Regions from separate parts of the Streptomyces sp. NBC_00885 genome, predicted to be linked through region 1. Evidence: riboswitches for the same ligand, from Rfam matches in the RefSeq annotation. Region 1 holds a riboswitch; the other holds the start of a gene.
The links. A riboswitch is a leader RNA that binds a small molecule or an ion and turns the genes downstream of it on or off. The one in region 1 is predicted to bind glycine.
Positions count from the first base shown of each region.

Region 2: linked by a shared signal. The riboswitch ahead of gcvP (aminomethyl-transferring glycine dehydrogenase) and the one ahead of gcvT (glycine cleavage system aminomethyltransferase GcvT) in region 1 are both predicted to bind glycine.

Region 1 is NZ_CP108796.1:2,514,770-2,519,667, forward strand. Features, by position in the region: gene OHA61_RS11000 (enhanced serine sensitivity protein SseB) at 72-842, opposite strand; gene OHA61_RS11005 (AAA family ATPase) at 1,115-1,777, opposite strand; glycine riboswitch at 1,923-2,020, shown strand; gene gcvT (glycine cleavage system aminomethyltransferase GcvT) at 2,169-3,305, shown strand; gene gcvH (glycine cleavage system protein GcvH) at 3,365-3,739, shown strand; gene glyA (serine hydroxymethyltransferase) at 3,762-4,898, shown strand, end outside.
Region 2 is NZ_CP108796.1:7,383,654-7,388,551, reverse strand. Features, by position in the region: gene gcvP (aminomethyl-transferring glycine dehydrogenase) at 1-1,701, opposite strand, end outside; glycine riboswitch at 1,880-1,976, opposite strand; gene OHA61_RS33610 (PRC-barrel domain-containing protein) at 2,092-2,472, shown strand; gene OHA61_RS33605 (DNA polymerase IV) at 2,385-3,890, opposite strand; gene OHA61_RS33600 (MerR family transcriptional regulator) at 3,957-4,550, opposite strand; gene OHA61_RS33595 (bifunctional nuclease family protein) at 4,709-4,898, opposite strand, start outside.

The DNA.
Region 1 (4,898 bases):
CCTCTTCGATCGACCGGTCCAGCTTAAACGGCAGCACTGACACCGGCGTGACGAGTACGCATGCTGGACGACTACGCGTGCTGTCGTTGGTAGAAGGGCCGCACGCGCTCAAGCATCCACTGTCCGACCGGGTCCTGCGCGACATCCAGAAGTACGAGATTGACGGGCCAGGGCACCTGGACCCGGCCCAGTGCCCGGCCGAGGGCGTCCATCGGGGCATTGCGTTCGGCGGCCTCCCAGGAGGAGACCTGGACACCGATGAAAAGGGCCGGCGGCTCGCCCTCGACGGAGGCGAGAGCGCGCCGGGCGCTCAGGACCACGCCGGAGGACTCGAACTCGCCGGCCGCGGCGGCCAGGAAGTCCACCGGCTCCTCTTTCCAGTCCGGCTCGAAGAGCCGCACCCTGCCCCCGCTCGCGGGGCCGTCCAGGGGCGTGCGGCCGACCCGGCACAGCTCGGCGACGGCGGGCGGGGGCAGCGGGGCGCCGACGGTGCCGCCCGGGTTGACGGCGATGCCGAGCTGCGGGGGCAGTCCGCGGGCGAACTCACGGGCGGGGGCGACGGTGAAGGACATGTGGCTGCCGACGCAGGCCATGAACTGCTGCTCGGAGCTGAAGACCGGGACGTAGGCGGCGCCCTCGATCTCCATGGTGGGCAGATCGAGGTTCGGGCTGTCGTTGCCGCCGCCGTTGGGCAGCGGCACCCAGACCTGACTGCGGCCGAGCACCTCGACCAGACGCCCGCCGGCGGAGGCGTTGCCGAGGGACGCGGCGAGCACCTCTTCGAGCTCGTTGGCCGGCCAGCCGCCGTAGGGATGCGGGTGAGCCTGCTCGGGTGTGTGCATGTGCGGTCCTTCTCCCCCGGGCGTGGTGCGGTCTGCGCGTCGACGATAACGCGGAGCGGTTTGCCTTGGCCCGGGGGCTCCGCCCCCGGACCCCCGCGCCTCAATCGCCGGCGGGGCTGAATTTCAGCCCGTCCGGCGTTTGAGGACATGCGGCCGAAGGTCGCATACCGGGGTCCGGGGCGGAGCCCCGTCGGGGGTCCAGGGGGCGAAACCCCTTGGTTACGGGAAGGGGGCGGGCTGGATATGCGGCCCTGCCGCACATGCGGCACCGTCTACTCGAAGCCCACCCGCCCCAGTGCCCCCGCCGCATCCCGGTCGAGCAGGACCGCCGACGCGCAGCCCACCGGCAGCCGCCCCGCCTCCGCGTCCGCGATCAGGCGGCCCACCGCCCGCCGGTGCCGGGCGAAGGCGTATCCGGAGACTCCGCGGCCACGCTCGCGCTGGCCCGCGCGGGCGAGTGCCGGGCTCACGTCGAGCAGCAGCAGATGCAGCCCGCTCCCCCGGCGCCGTGCCTCGCGGGCCAGCCAGCGCCGCACCCAGGCCTGGGTGCCGCAGTCGTGCACGACGACGCTCTCGCCGGAGCGCAGCGCGCGCCGCAGCCCGGCGTAGTGCGCGAGACGTACGAGCGGGCGGTAGACGGCGTAGGGCAGCAGGCGCGGCATACGCCCGTCCCACCGGTCACGGGTGTCCTGCGAGTCGATGCCGCGGCCGGTCGCCGCGCGCCGGATCAGCGTGGACTTTCCGCTGCCGGGCAGGCCGGAGACGACCACCACGTCACCGGTGGCGAAGACCAGGCTTCCCGGGCTGCGCCCGCAGCGGTCCCTCAAGTCACGCAGCACGGGCGCGGGCGCGCCGAGCAGTCGCCGGGCGGGCAGGGCCGGCCGGGCCGGCACCCCCGCGGTCGTCGCGTAGGCCTCGGACCGCTGCAACGTCATCACTCTCCCCGATGTCGGGTCACCCACCCTTGCCCATGAAGTGTAAAGAAACGGTAATGCGGTACAACCGTTTTGCCGCGAGGCCGGGCCCCCACTTTGCCGCGATGCGTGCAATGATGTGCGCGCCAACTGCATACAGGCCGCTTGAATCCACGCGGGAGAGTCCTGGCCACTGTGTGCGCCGGGCGCCGAAGGAGCAAGTCCCTCCCTTGAATCTCTCAGGCCCCGTACCGCGTGTGATGAGGCAGATCTGAAAAGCGAGCCGCTGTCGAGCGGCTCCACCCAAGGTGCAAGTCGCAACCACCTGTACGTACGGTTGCGACGAACCTCTCAGGTTCCGATGACAGATGGGGAGGATCGTCCTCATCGGCCTGCCCTGGGAGCCACATCTATGAGCAACGCCCCCCGTCTGACTGCCCTCGACGCCCTGCACCGGTCGCTCGGCGCGACCATGACCGACTTCGCGGGCTGGGACATGCCGCTGCGGTACGCCAGCGAGCGCGACGAGCACAACGCGGTCCGCACCAAGGCGGGACTCTTCGACCTCTCCCACATGGGCGAGATCACCGTCACCGGTCCCCAGGCCGCCGATCTGCTCGACTACGCGCTGGTCGGCAACATCGGCTCGGTCGGCGTCGGCCGCGCCCGCTACACGATGATCTGCCGGCAGGACGGCGGCATCCTCGACGACCTGATCGTGTACCGCCTCGGCGAGAGCGAGTACATGGTCGTCGCCAACGCGGGCAACGCGCAGATCGTCCTCGACGCGCTGACCGAGCGCTCCGAGGGCTTCGACGCCGAGGTCCGCGACGACCGCGACGCGTACGCCCTGATCGCCGTCCAGGGCCCCGAGTCCCCCGGCATCCTGAAGTCGCTCACCGACGCCGACCTCGACGGCCTCAAGTACTACGCGGGCCTGCCCGGCACGGTCGCGGGCGTCCCCGCCCTGATCGCCCGTACCGGCTACACGGGCGAGGACGGCTTCGAGCTCTTCGTCGAGCCGCAGCACGCCGAGAAGCTGTGGCAGGCGCTGACCGAGGCCGGTGCCCCGGTCGGGCTGATCCCCTGCGGGCTCTCCTGCCGCGACACGCTGCGCCTGGAGGCGGGCATGCCGCTGTACGGGCATGAGCTGACGACCGACCTGACCCCCTTCGACGCGGGTCTGGGCCGGGTCGTGAAGTTCGAGAAGACCACCAACGACGGCCGCTTCGTGGGCCGCGAGGCCCTGCAGACCGCCGCCGAGCGCGCCGAGACCAGCCCGCCGCGCAAGCTCGTCGGTCTCATCGCCACGGGCCGCCGGGTCCCGCGCGCCGGTATGGCTGTTATTGCCGTGGGCGGAGCGGACGCCACGGTGATCGGCGAGGTCACCTCGGGCGCACCGTCGCCGACCCTGGGCAAGCCCATCGCCATCGCCTACGTGGACGCGGCGCACGCCGCGCCGGGCACCGAGGGCGTCGGCGTGGACATCCGCGGTACGCATGAGCCGTACGAGGTTGTCGCGCTGCCGTTCTACAAGCGCCAGAAGTGACCTTCAGCACCACCCCTCCCGTTCACCAGCACTCCCCCGCGTACAGGAGAATTCAGGCCATGAGCAACCCCCAGCAGCTGCGCTACAGCAAGGAGCACGAGTGGCTGTCGGCCGCCGAGGACGGCGTGTCGACGGTCGGCATCACGGAGCACGCGGCCAACGCGCTCGGCGACGTGGTGTTCGTACAGCTCCCGGAGGTCGGTGACACGGTGACCGCGGGCGAGACCTGCGGCGAGCTGGAGTCGACCAAGTCCGTCAGCGACCTGTACTCCCCGGTCACCGGTGAGATCGTCGCGGCCAACCAGGACGTCGTGGACGACCCGTCGCTGGTCAACTCCGCCCCCTTCGAGGGTGGCTGGCTGTTCAAGGTGCGCGTCGCGGACGAGCCGCAGGATCTGCTCTCCGCCGACGAGTACACCGAGTTCTCCGGCTGACCACGACCGTAGGGATCGCCTGATGTCGCTTCTCAACACCCCTCTCCATGAGCTGGACCCGGACGTCGCCGCCGCCGTCGACGCCGAGCTCCACCGCCAGCAGTCCACCCTCGAGATGATCGCCTCGGAGAACTTCGCTCCGGTCGCGGTCATGGAGGCGCAGGGCTCCGTCCTCACCAACAAGTACGCCGAGGGCTACCCGGGCCGCCGCTACTACGGCGGCTGCGAGCACGTCGATGTCGTCGAGCAGATCGCCATCGACCGCATCAAGGCCCTTTTCGGCGCCGAGCACGCCAACGTGCAGCCGCACTCGGGCGCCCAGGCGAACGCGGCCGCGATGTTCGCGCTGCTCAAGCCGGGCGACACGATCATGGGCCTGAACCTCGCCCACGGTGGTCACCTGACCCACGGCATGAAGATCAACTTCTCCGGCAAGCTGTACAACGTGGTCGCGTACCACGTCGACGAGCAGACCGGTCAGGTCGACATGGCCGAGGTCGAGCGGCTCGCCAAGGAGTCCAAGCCGAAGCTGATCGTGGCCGGCTGGTCCGCGTACCCGCGTCAGCTGGACTTCGCCGCCTTCCGTCGCATCGCGGACGAGGTCGGCGCGTATCTGATGGTCGACATGGCCCACTTCGCGGGTCTGGTCGCCGCCGGACTGCACCCCAACCCGGTGCCGCACGCGCATGTCGTCACCACCACCACGCACAAGACCCTCGGCGGTCCGCGCGGCGGTGTGATCCTGTCGACGCAGGAGCTCGCCAAGAAGATCAACTCCGCGGTGTTCCCGGGGCAGCAGGGCGGCCCGCTGGAGCACGTCATCGCGGCGAAGGCGGTCTCCTTCAAGGTCGCGGCCTCCGAGGACTTCAAGGAGCGCCAGCAGCGGACGCTGGACGGCGCCCGCATCCTCGCCGAGCGTCTGGTCCAGGACGACGTCAAGGAGTACGGCGTCTCCGTCCTGTCGGGCGGCACGGACGTGCACCTGGTCCTGGTCGACCTGCGCAACTCCGAGCTGGACGGCCAGCAGGCCGAGGACCGCCTCCACGAGGTGGGCATCACGGTCAACCGCAACGCCATTCCGAACGACCCGCGGCCGCCGATGGTCACCTCGGGTCTGCGGATCGGCACCCCGGCGCTGGCCACCCGCGGCTTCACGGAC
Region 2 (4,898 bases), 4.9 Mb from region 1:
GGAGACCGCGTCGTACCCGGTGACCTCGGCGAGGCGCTCCTCCAGCTCATGGATGAGCGTGAGGTATCCGGCGGCCTGCTCGACGGGGGCGAAGGGGTGGATCTGCCCGAACTCCGGCCAGGTGACCGGCTCCATCTCGGTGGTCGCGTTCAGCTTCATGGTGCAGGAGCCGAGCGGGATCATGCCGCGGTCCAGCGCGTAGTCCCGGTCAGCGAGCTTGCGCAGGTAGCGCAACATCGCCGTCTCGGAACGGTGCTGGTGGAAGACGGGATGCGTGAGGTAGTCGTCCGTCCGCAGCAGCGACTGCGGCAGAGCGTCCTCCGTCGCCGCGTCCAGCGCCTCGATGTCGCCCTCGAGGCCGAAAGCGGCCCAGACCACGTTCAGCTCCGTGCGCCCCGTGGTCTCGTCGCAGGAGATCGAGACGGTGTCGGCGTCGACGAGGTGGAGGTTGACCCCGCCCTCGCGTGCGGCGGCGAGCACGTCGGCGGCCTTGCCGGGAACCCGCGCGGTGAGCGTGTCGAAGTACGAGCCGTGCACGACCTCGACGCCACCGGACCGCAGGCCCTCGGCGAGCAGCGTCGCGAAGCGGTGGGTGCGCTGCGCGATCGACCGCAGGCCCTGGGGGCCGTGGTAGACCGCGTACATCCCGGCCATGACGGCGAGCAGCACCTGGGCGGTGCAGATGTTGCTGGTGGCCTTCTCGCGGCGGATGTGCTGCTCACGGGTCTGCAGTGCGAGGCGGTAGGCCTTGTTGCCGTCCGCGTCGACGGAGACGCCGACGAGTCGGCCGGGCAGGCTGCGCGCGAACTTCTCGCGCACGGCCATGTAGCCGGCGTGCGGTCCGCCGAAGCCCATCGGGACGCCGAACCGCTGCGTGGTGCCGACCGCGATGTCGGCGCCCAGCTCGCCCGGCGAGGTGAGCAGGGTCAGCGCCAGCAGATCGGCGGCGACGGTGACGATCGCGCCCAGCTCGTGCGCCTGCTCGATGACGGGCTTGAGGTCACGGACGGCACCGGAGGCGCCCGGGTACTGGAGCAGTACGCCGAAGACGCCGCGCTCGGCGATCTCGGCGGGGATGCCCTCGCTCAGGTCGGCGGTGACGACCTCGACACCGGTCGGTTCGGCGCGGGTCTCGATCACCGCGAGGGTCTGCGGAAGGGCGTCGGCGTCGACCAGGAAGACGCCGTTCTTGACCTTGCCGACGCGGCGGGCGAGCGACATGGCCTCGGCCGCGGCGGTGGCCTCGTCGAGCAGCGACGCGCCAGAGGTGGGCAGACCGGTCAGATCGGCGACCATCGTCTGGAAGTTGAGCAGCGCCTCGAGACGGCCCTGGGAGATCTCCGGCTGGTAGGGCGTGTACGCCGTGTACCAGGCCGGATTCTCCATGACATTGCGCAGGATGACCGGCGGCGTGAACGTGCCGTAGTAGCCGAGGCCGATCATCGGCGCCAGCACCTGATTGCGGTCGGCCAGCGTGCGCAGTTCGGCGAGGACATCGGCCTCGGTGCGCGCGCCCGGGAGGTTCAGCGCCTCCGCGCTCTTGATCACATCGGGCACCGCGGCGGCGGTCAGCTCGTCCAGCGAGCCGTACCCCACCTGCGCCAGCATCTTTGCCTGGGCCTCGGCGTCGGGCCCGATGTGGCGCTGCTCGAAGGGGATGCCCTGCTCCAGCTGAGAGAGCGGAATGCGGTTGGCGGTCATTTAGGAGGCCTCCTGGTCTGACACGACCGGCGAGGGGCATCGCGGCGCGGATGCCCGGACGGCCTCCCCCTCTGTCATCTCAACCTGAGAGCTTCACCGGCGCGCACGCAGGCGCGTCGGCTTTCACCGTCGGTGAGAGCGGACGCCGTCCGACGCCCGCTCTGCTTTCCAGAGTGACCTCGTCCGTGCGGTACAGGGGCCTGAGAGATTCCGGGGAGGATTTGCTCCTTCGGCGCCGCCGGTGTGTCACCGGTGGACTCTCCCGCACGGGGTCAGCAGCCGTCTGCCAGCGTACCAGCGCCGTTCTCGCTCCGATCGCTCAAGTGGCCGACAGTCACGATGTGCACTTTTGTAGTATTTAAACAGCAGTTGCGACCAATTGGAGGGACCGTGCAGACCGACATCGATCCGCGCAGCCTGATCGGCCGCAAGGCGTTCGACCGCAACGGCACCAAGATCGGGACTGTGGACGAGGTGTATCTCGACGATGCGACCGGCGTGCCCGAGTGGGCAGCTGTGCGCACCGGCCTGTTCAGCAGGGACGCTTTCGTCCCGCTGGAGCCCAGCAAGGTGGTCGACGACACCCTGCACGTCCCGTACGAACGCTCGCTGATCAAGGACGCGCCCGACTTCGGTGTCGGCCGTCATCTCTCCCCTGAGCAGGAACTGCAGCTCTACCACCACTACGGCCTCGATCTTTCCGAGGCTCCTGAGACGCCCACGCCGTCGGGGGACACCTCCTTCGGCCGCGTCGCGGGCCAGGAGGACTGACCCGGGGCCTGCTCCTTCTCCGGCAGAGGCACCAGGGGCAGGGGGTCGGAGGGCTCGAGATCGGGGTCGTCGACGCGGAAGGTACGAACGCGTCCCGGCGGCGACCCCGGCTCCTCGAACCGCACCGTGACCCGCCCGACGCCGCTGCCCTGTACCCAGCCCGCCCCGTACTGGGCATGCCGTACGTCGTGCCCGGCGGCCCAGCGCCGCTCCGCATGCGCGACGGGCTCCGCGACGCCCGCCCCAGCCGCCTCTTCGCCCCCCTGGGCCCCATGGTCGCCCTCCACCTCCGGTGCCCCCTCGTGCGCCGGTCCGGCACGATCGTCCGCAGCAGCCTGCTCGTCGGCGGCGGCCTGGGCGAAGAGGTCTTCCTGGGTGTAGTCGGTGAGCCCGGTGACGCCCACGCCGAGCAGCCGTACCCCGCCCGTGGTGTCCACGGCCTCCAGGAGCCGCCCGGCGGCCTCCCGCACCACCGATGGATCGTCGGTCGGCCCGCGCAGCGTCTCGGAACGCGTGAGCGTCGAGAAGTCGTACCGCCGCACCTTCAGCACGATGGTCCGCCCGGAGTGCCCGGAGGCCCGCAGCCTCTGCACACACCGGTCGGCGAGCCGCTCCACCTCGATCCGCACCCGCACCCGGTCGTGCAGATCCACATCGAAGGTGTCCTCGACGGAGACCGACTTCGTGTCCCGCTCGGCCACGACAGGCCGGTCGTCGTACCCCATGGCCATCCGGAACAGCGAGGTCCCGTGCGCCCTGCCCAGGAGCCGTACGAGCTCGTCCTCGCCCGCCTCAGCGAGCTCCGCGACGGTCGTCATTCCCGCGCGGCGCAGATGCTCCCCCGTCGCCGGGCCAACCCCGGGCAGCGTCCGCACCGACATCGGCCCCAGCAGCTCACGTTCCGTGCCCGGCTCGATCAGCACCAGACCGTCGGGTTTCGCCTGCTCGGAGGCGATTTTGGCCAGCATCTTGGATCCGGCGAGCCCGACCGACCCGGTGAGACCCGTGAACGTGCGGATCTGAGCACGCAGCCGCTCCCCCGTCTCCCTGGCCGACGCGGAGTCGTCGGCGACCCCGCCCGCCTCCAGGTCCACGAACGCCTCGTCCAGGCTCAGCGGCTCCACCAGCGGCGAGAGCCTGCCCAGCAGCTCCATCACCTGCTCGCTGACCGTGCGGTAGAGCGAGAAGCGCGGCACGAGATAGGCGGCATTGGGCGCGAGCCGTCTCGCCTGCGCCATCGGCATCGCGGAGTGGACCCCGAAGCGCCGTGCCTCGTACGAGGCGGTCGCGACGACCCCTCGCGGCCCGAGCCCGCCGACCACCACCGGCTTTCCGCGCAGACTCGGCTTCGCCGCCTGCTCGGCGGCGGCGAAGAAGGCATCCATGTCCAGATGCAGGATCGTCGGCGCGGATCTCACAACTCCGATGCTGCCCTACGCCACTGACAATGGCGCCGGCAGCGCGTGGTCCCTCCGCCGCGCCGCTCAGACGGCCCGGTCGCGTCTACGTCTGGCCAGCTCGTCAGCCGGGTTGTTGCCAACCAGCGTCTCGCCGGTGTCGATCCGCTCGCCGTGGAGCTGCGACAGCGCCGTCTCCACATCACGCCAGACCACGCCGACGGCGATCCCGAAGATCCCCTGGCCGCCCTGGAGCAGATCCACGACCTCGTCCGGCGACGAGCACTCGTAGACAGTGGCACCGTCGCTCATCAGCGTCATGCGCTCCAGGTCCGAGACGTCACGCGCCCGCAGATGCTGCACCGCGGTGCGGATGTTCTGCAGTGCTACGCCGGTGTCCAGGAATCGCTTGACGATCTTGAGGACAACCACATCGCGGAAGCTGTAGAGCCGCTGCGTGCCCGATCCGTACGCCGGCCGCACGCTGGGCTCGACCAGCCCGGTGCGTGCCCAGTAGTCGAGCTGGCGGTAGGTGATGCCCGCCGCCGCACACGCGGTCGGACCGCGGTAGCCGATCGTCTCACTGGCCTCGGCCGCACTTTCGTGAAGCGGATGCAGCCCGCCCTCCCCCAGACTCCGTCCGGGGGCGCCCCCAGCCGTACCGTCGCCGCTGCTTCTCACGCCGACCTCCGTCCTTGACCTGCCGACTCGACGGTAGGCAGTCACCAGGGGTGCGTCAACGATCGCCACGCCGAGTGATAATCACCCTGAGAGTGGTTTCTCGTGCCCGTATTCGGGGAAAGGCTACTCGAATGCGCTGACGACGACTGTTCGGACGGTCACTGGCTGTTGGTGCCGAAGTCCTCGGGCGAGATCTGGTCGAGGAACTCGCGGAACTTCTCCACCTCGTCCTCCTGCTCGTCCGGGATGGCGATTCCGGCGTCGTCGAGGACCCCGTCGCTGCCATAGATCGGCGTACCCGTACGCAGGGCCAGCGCTATGGCGTCGGACGGCCTCGCGCTCACCTCG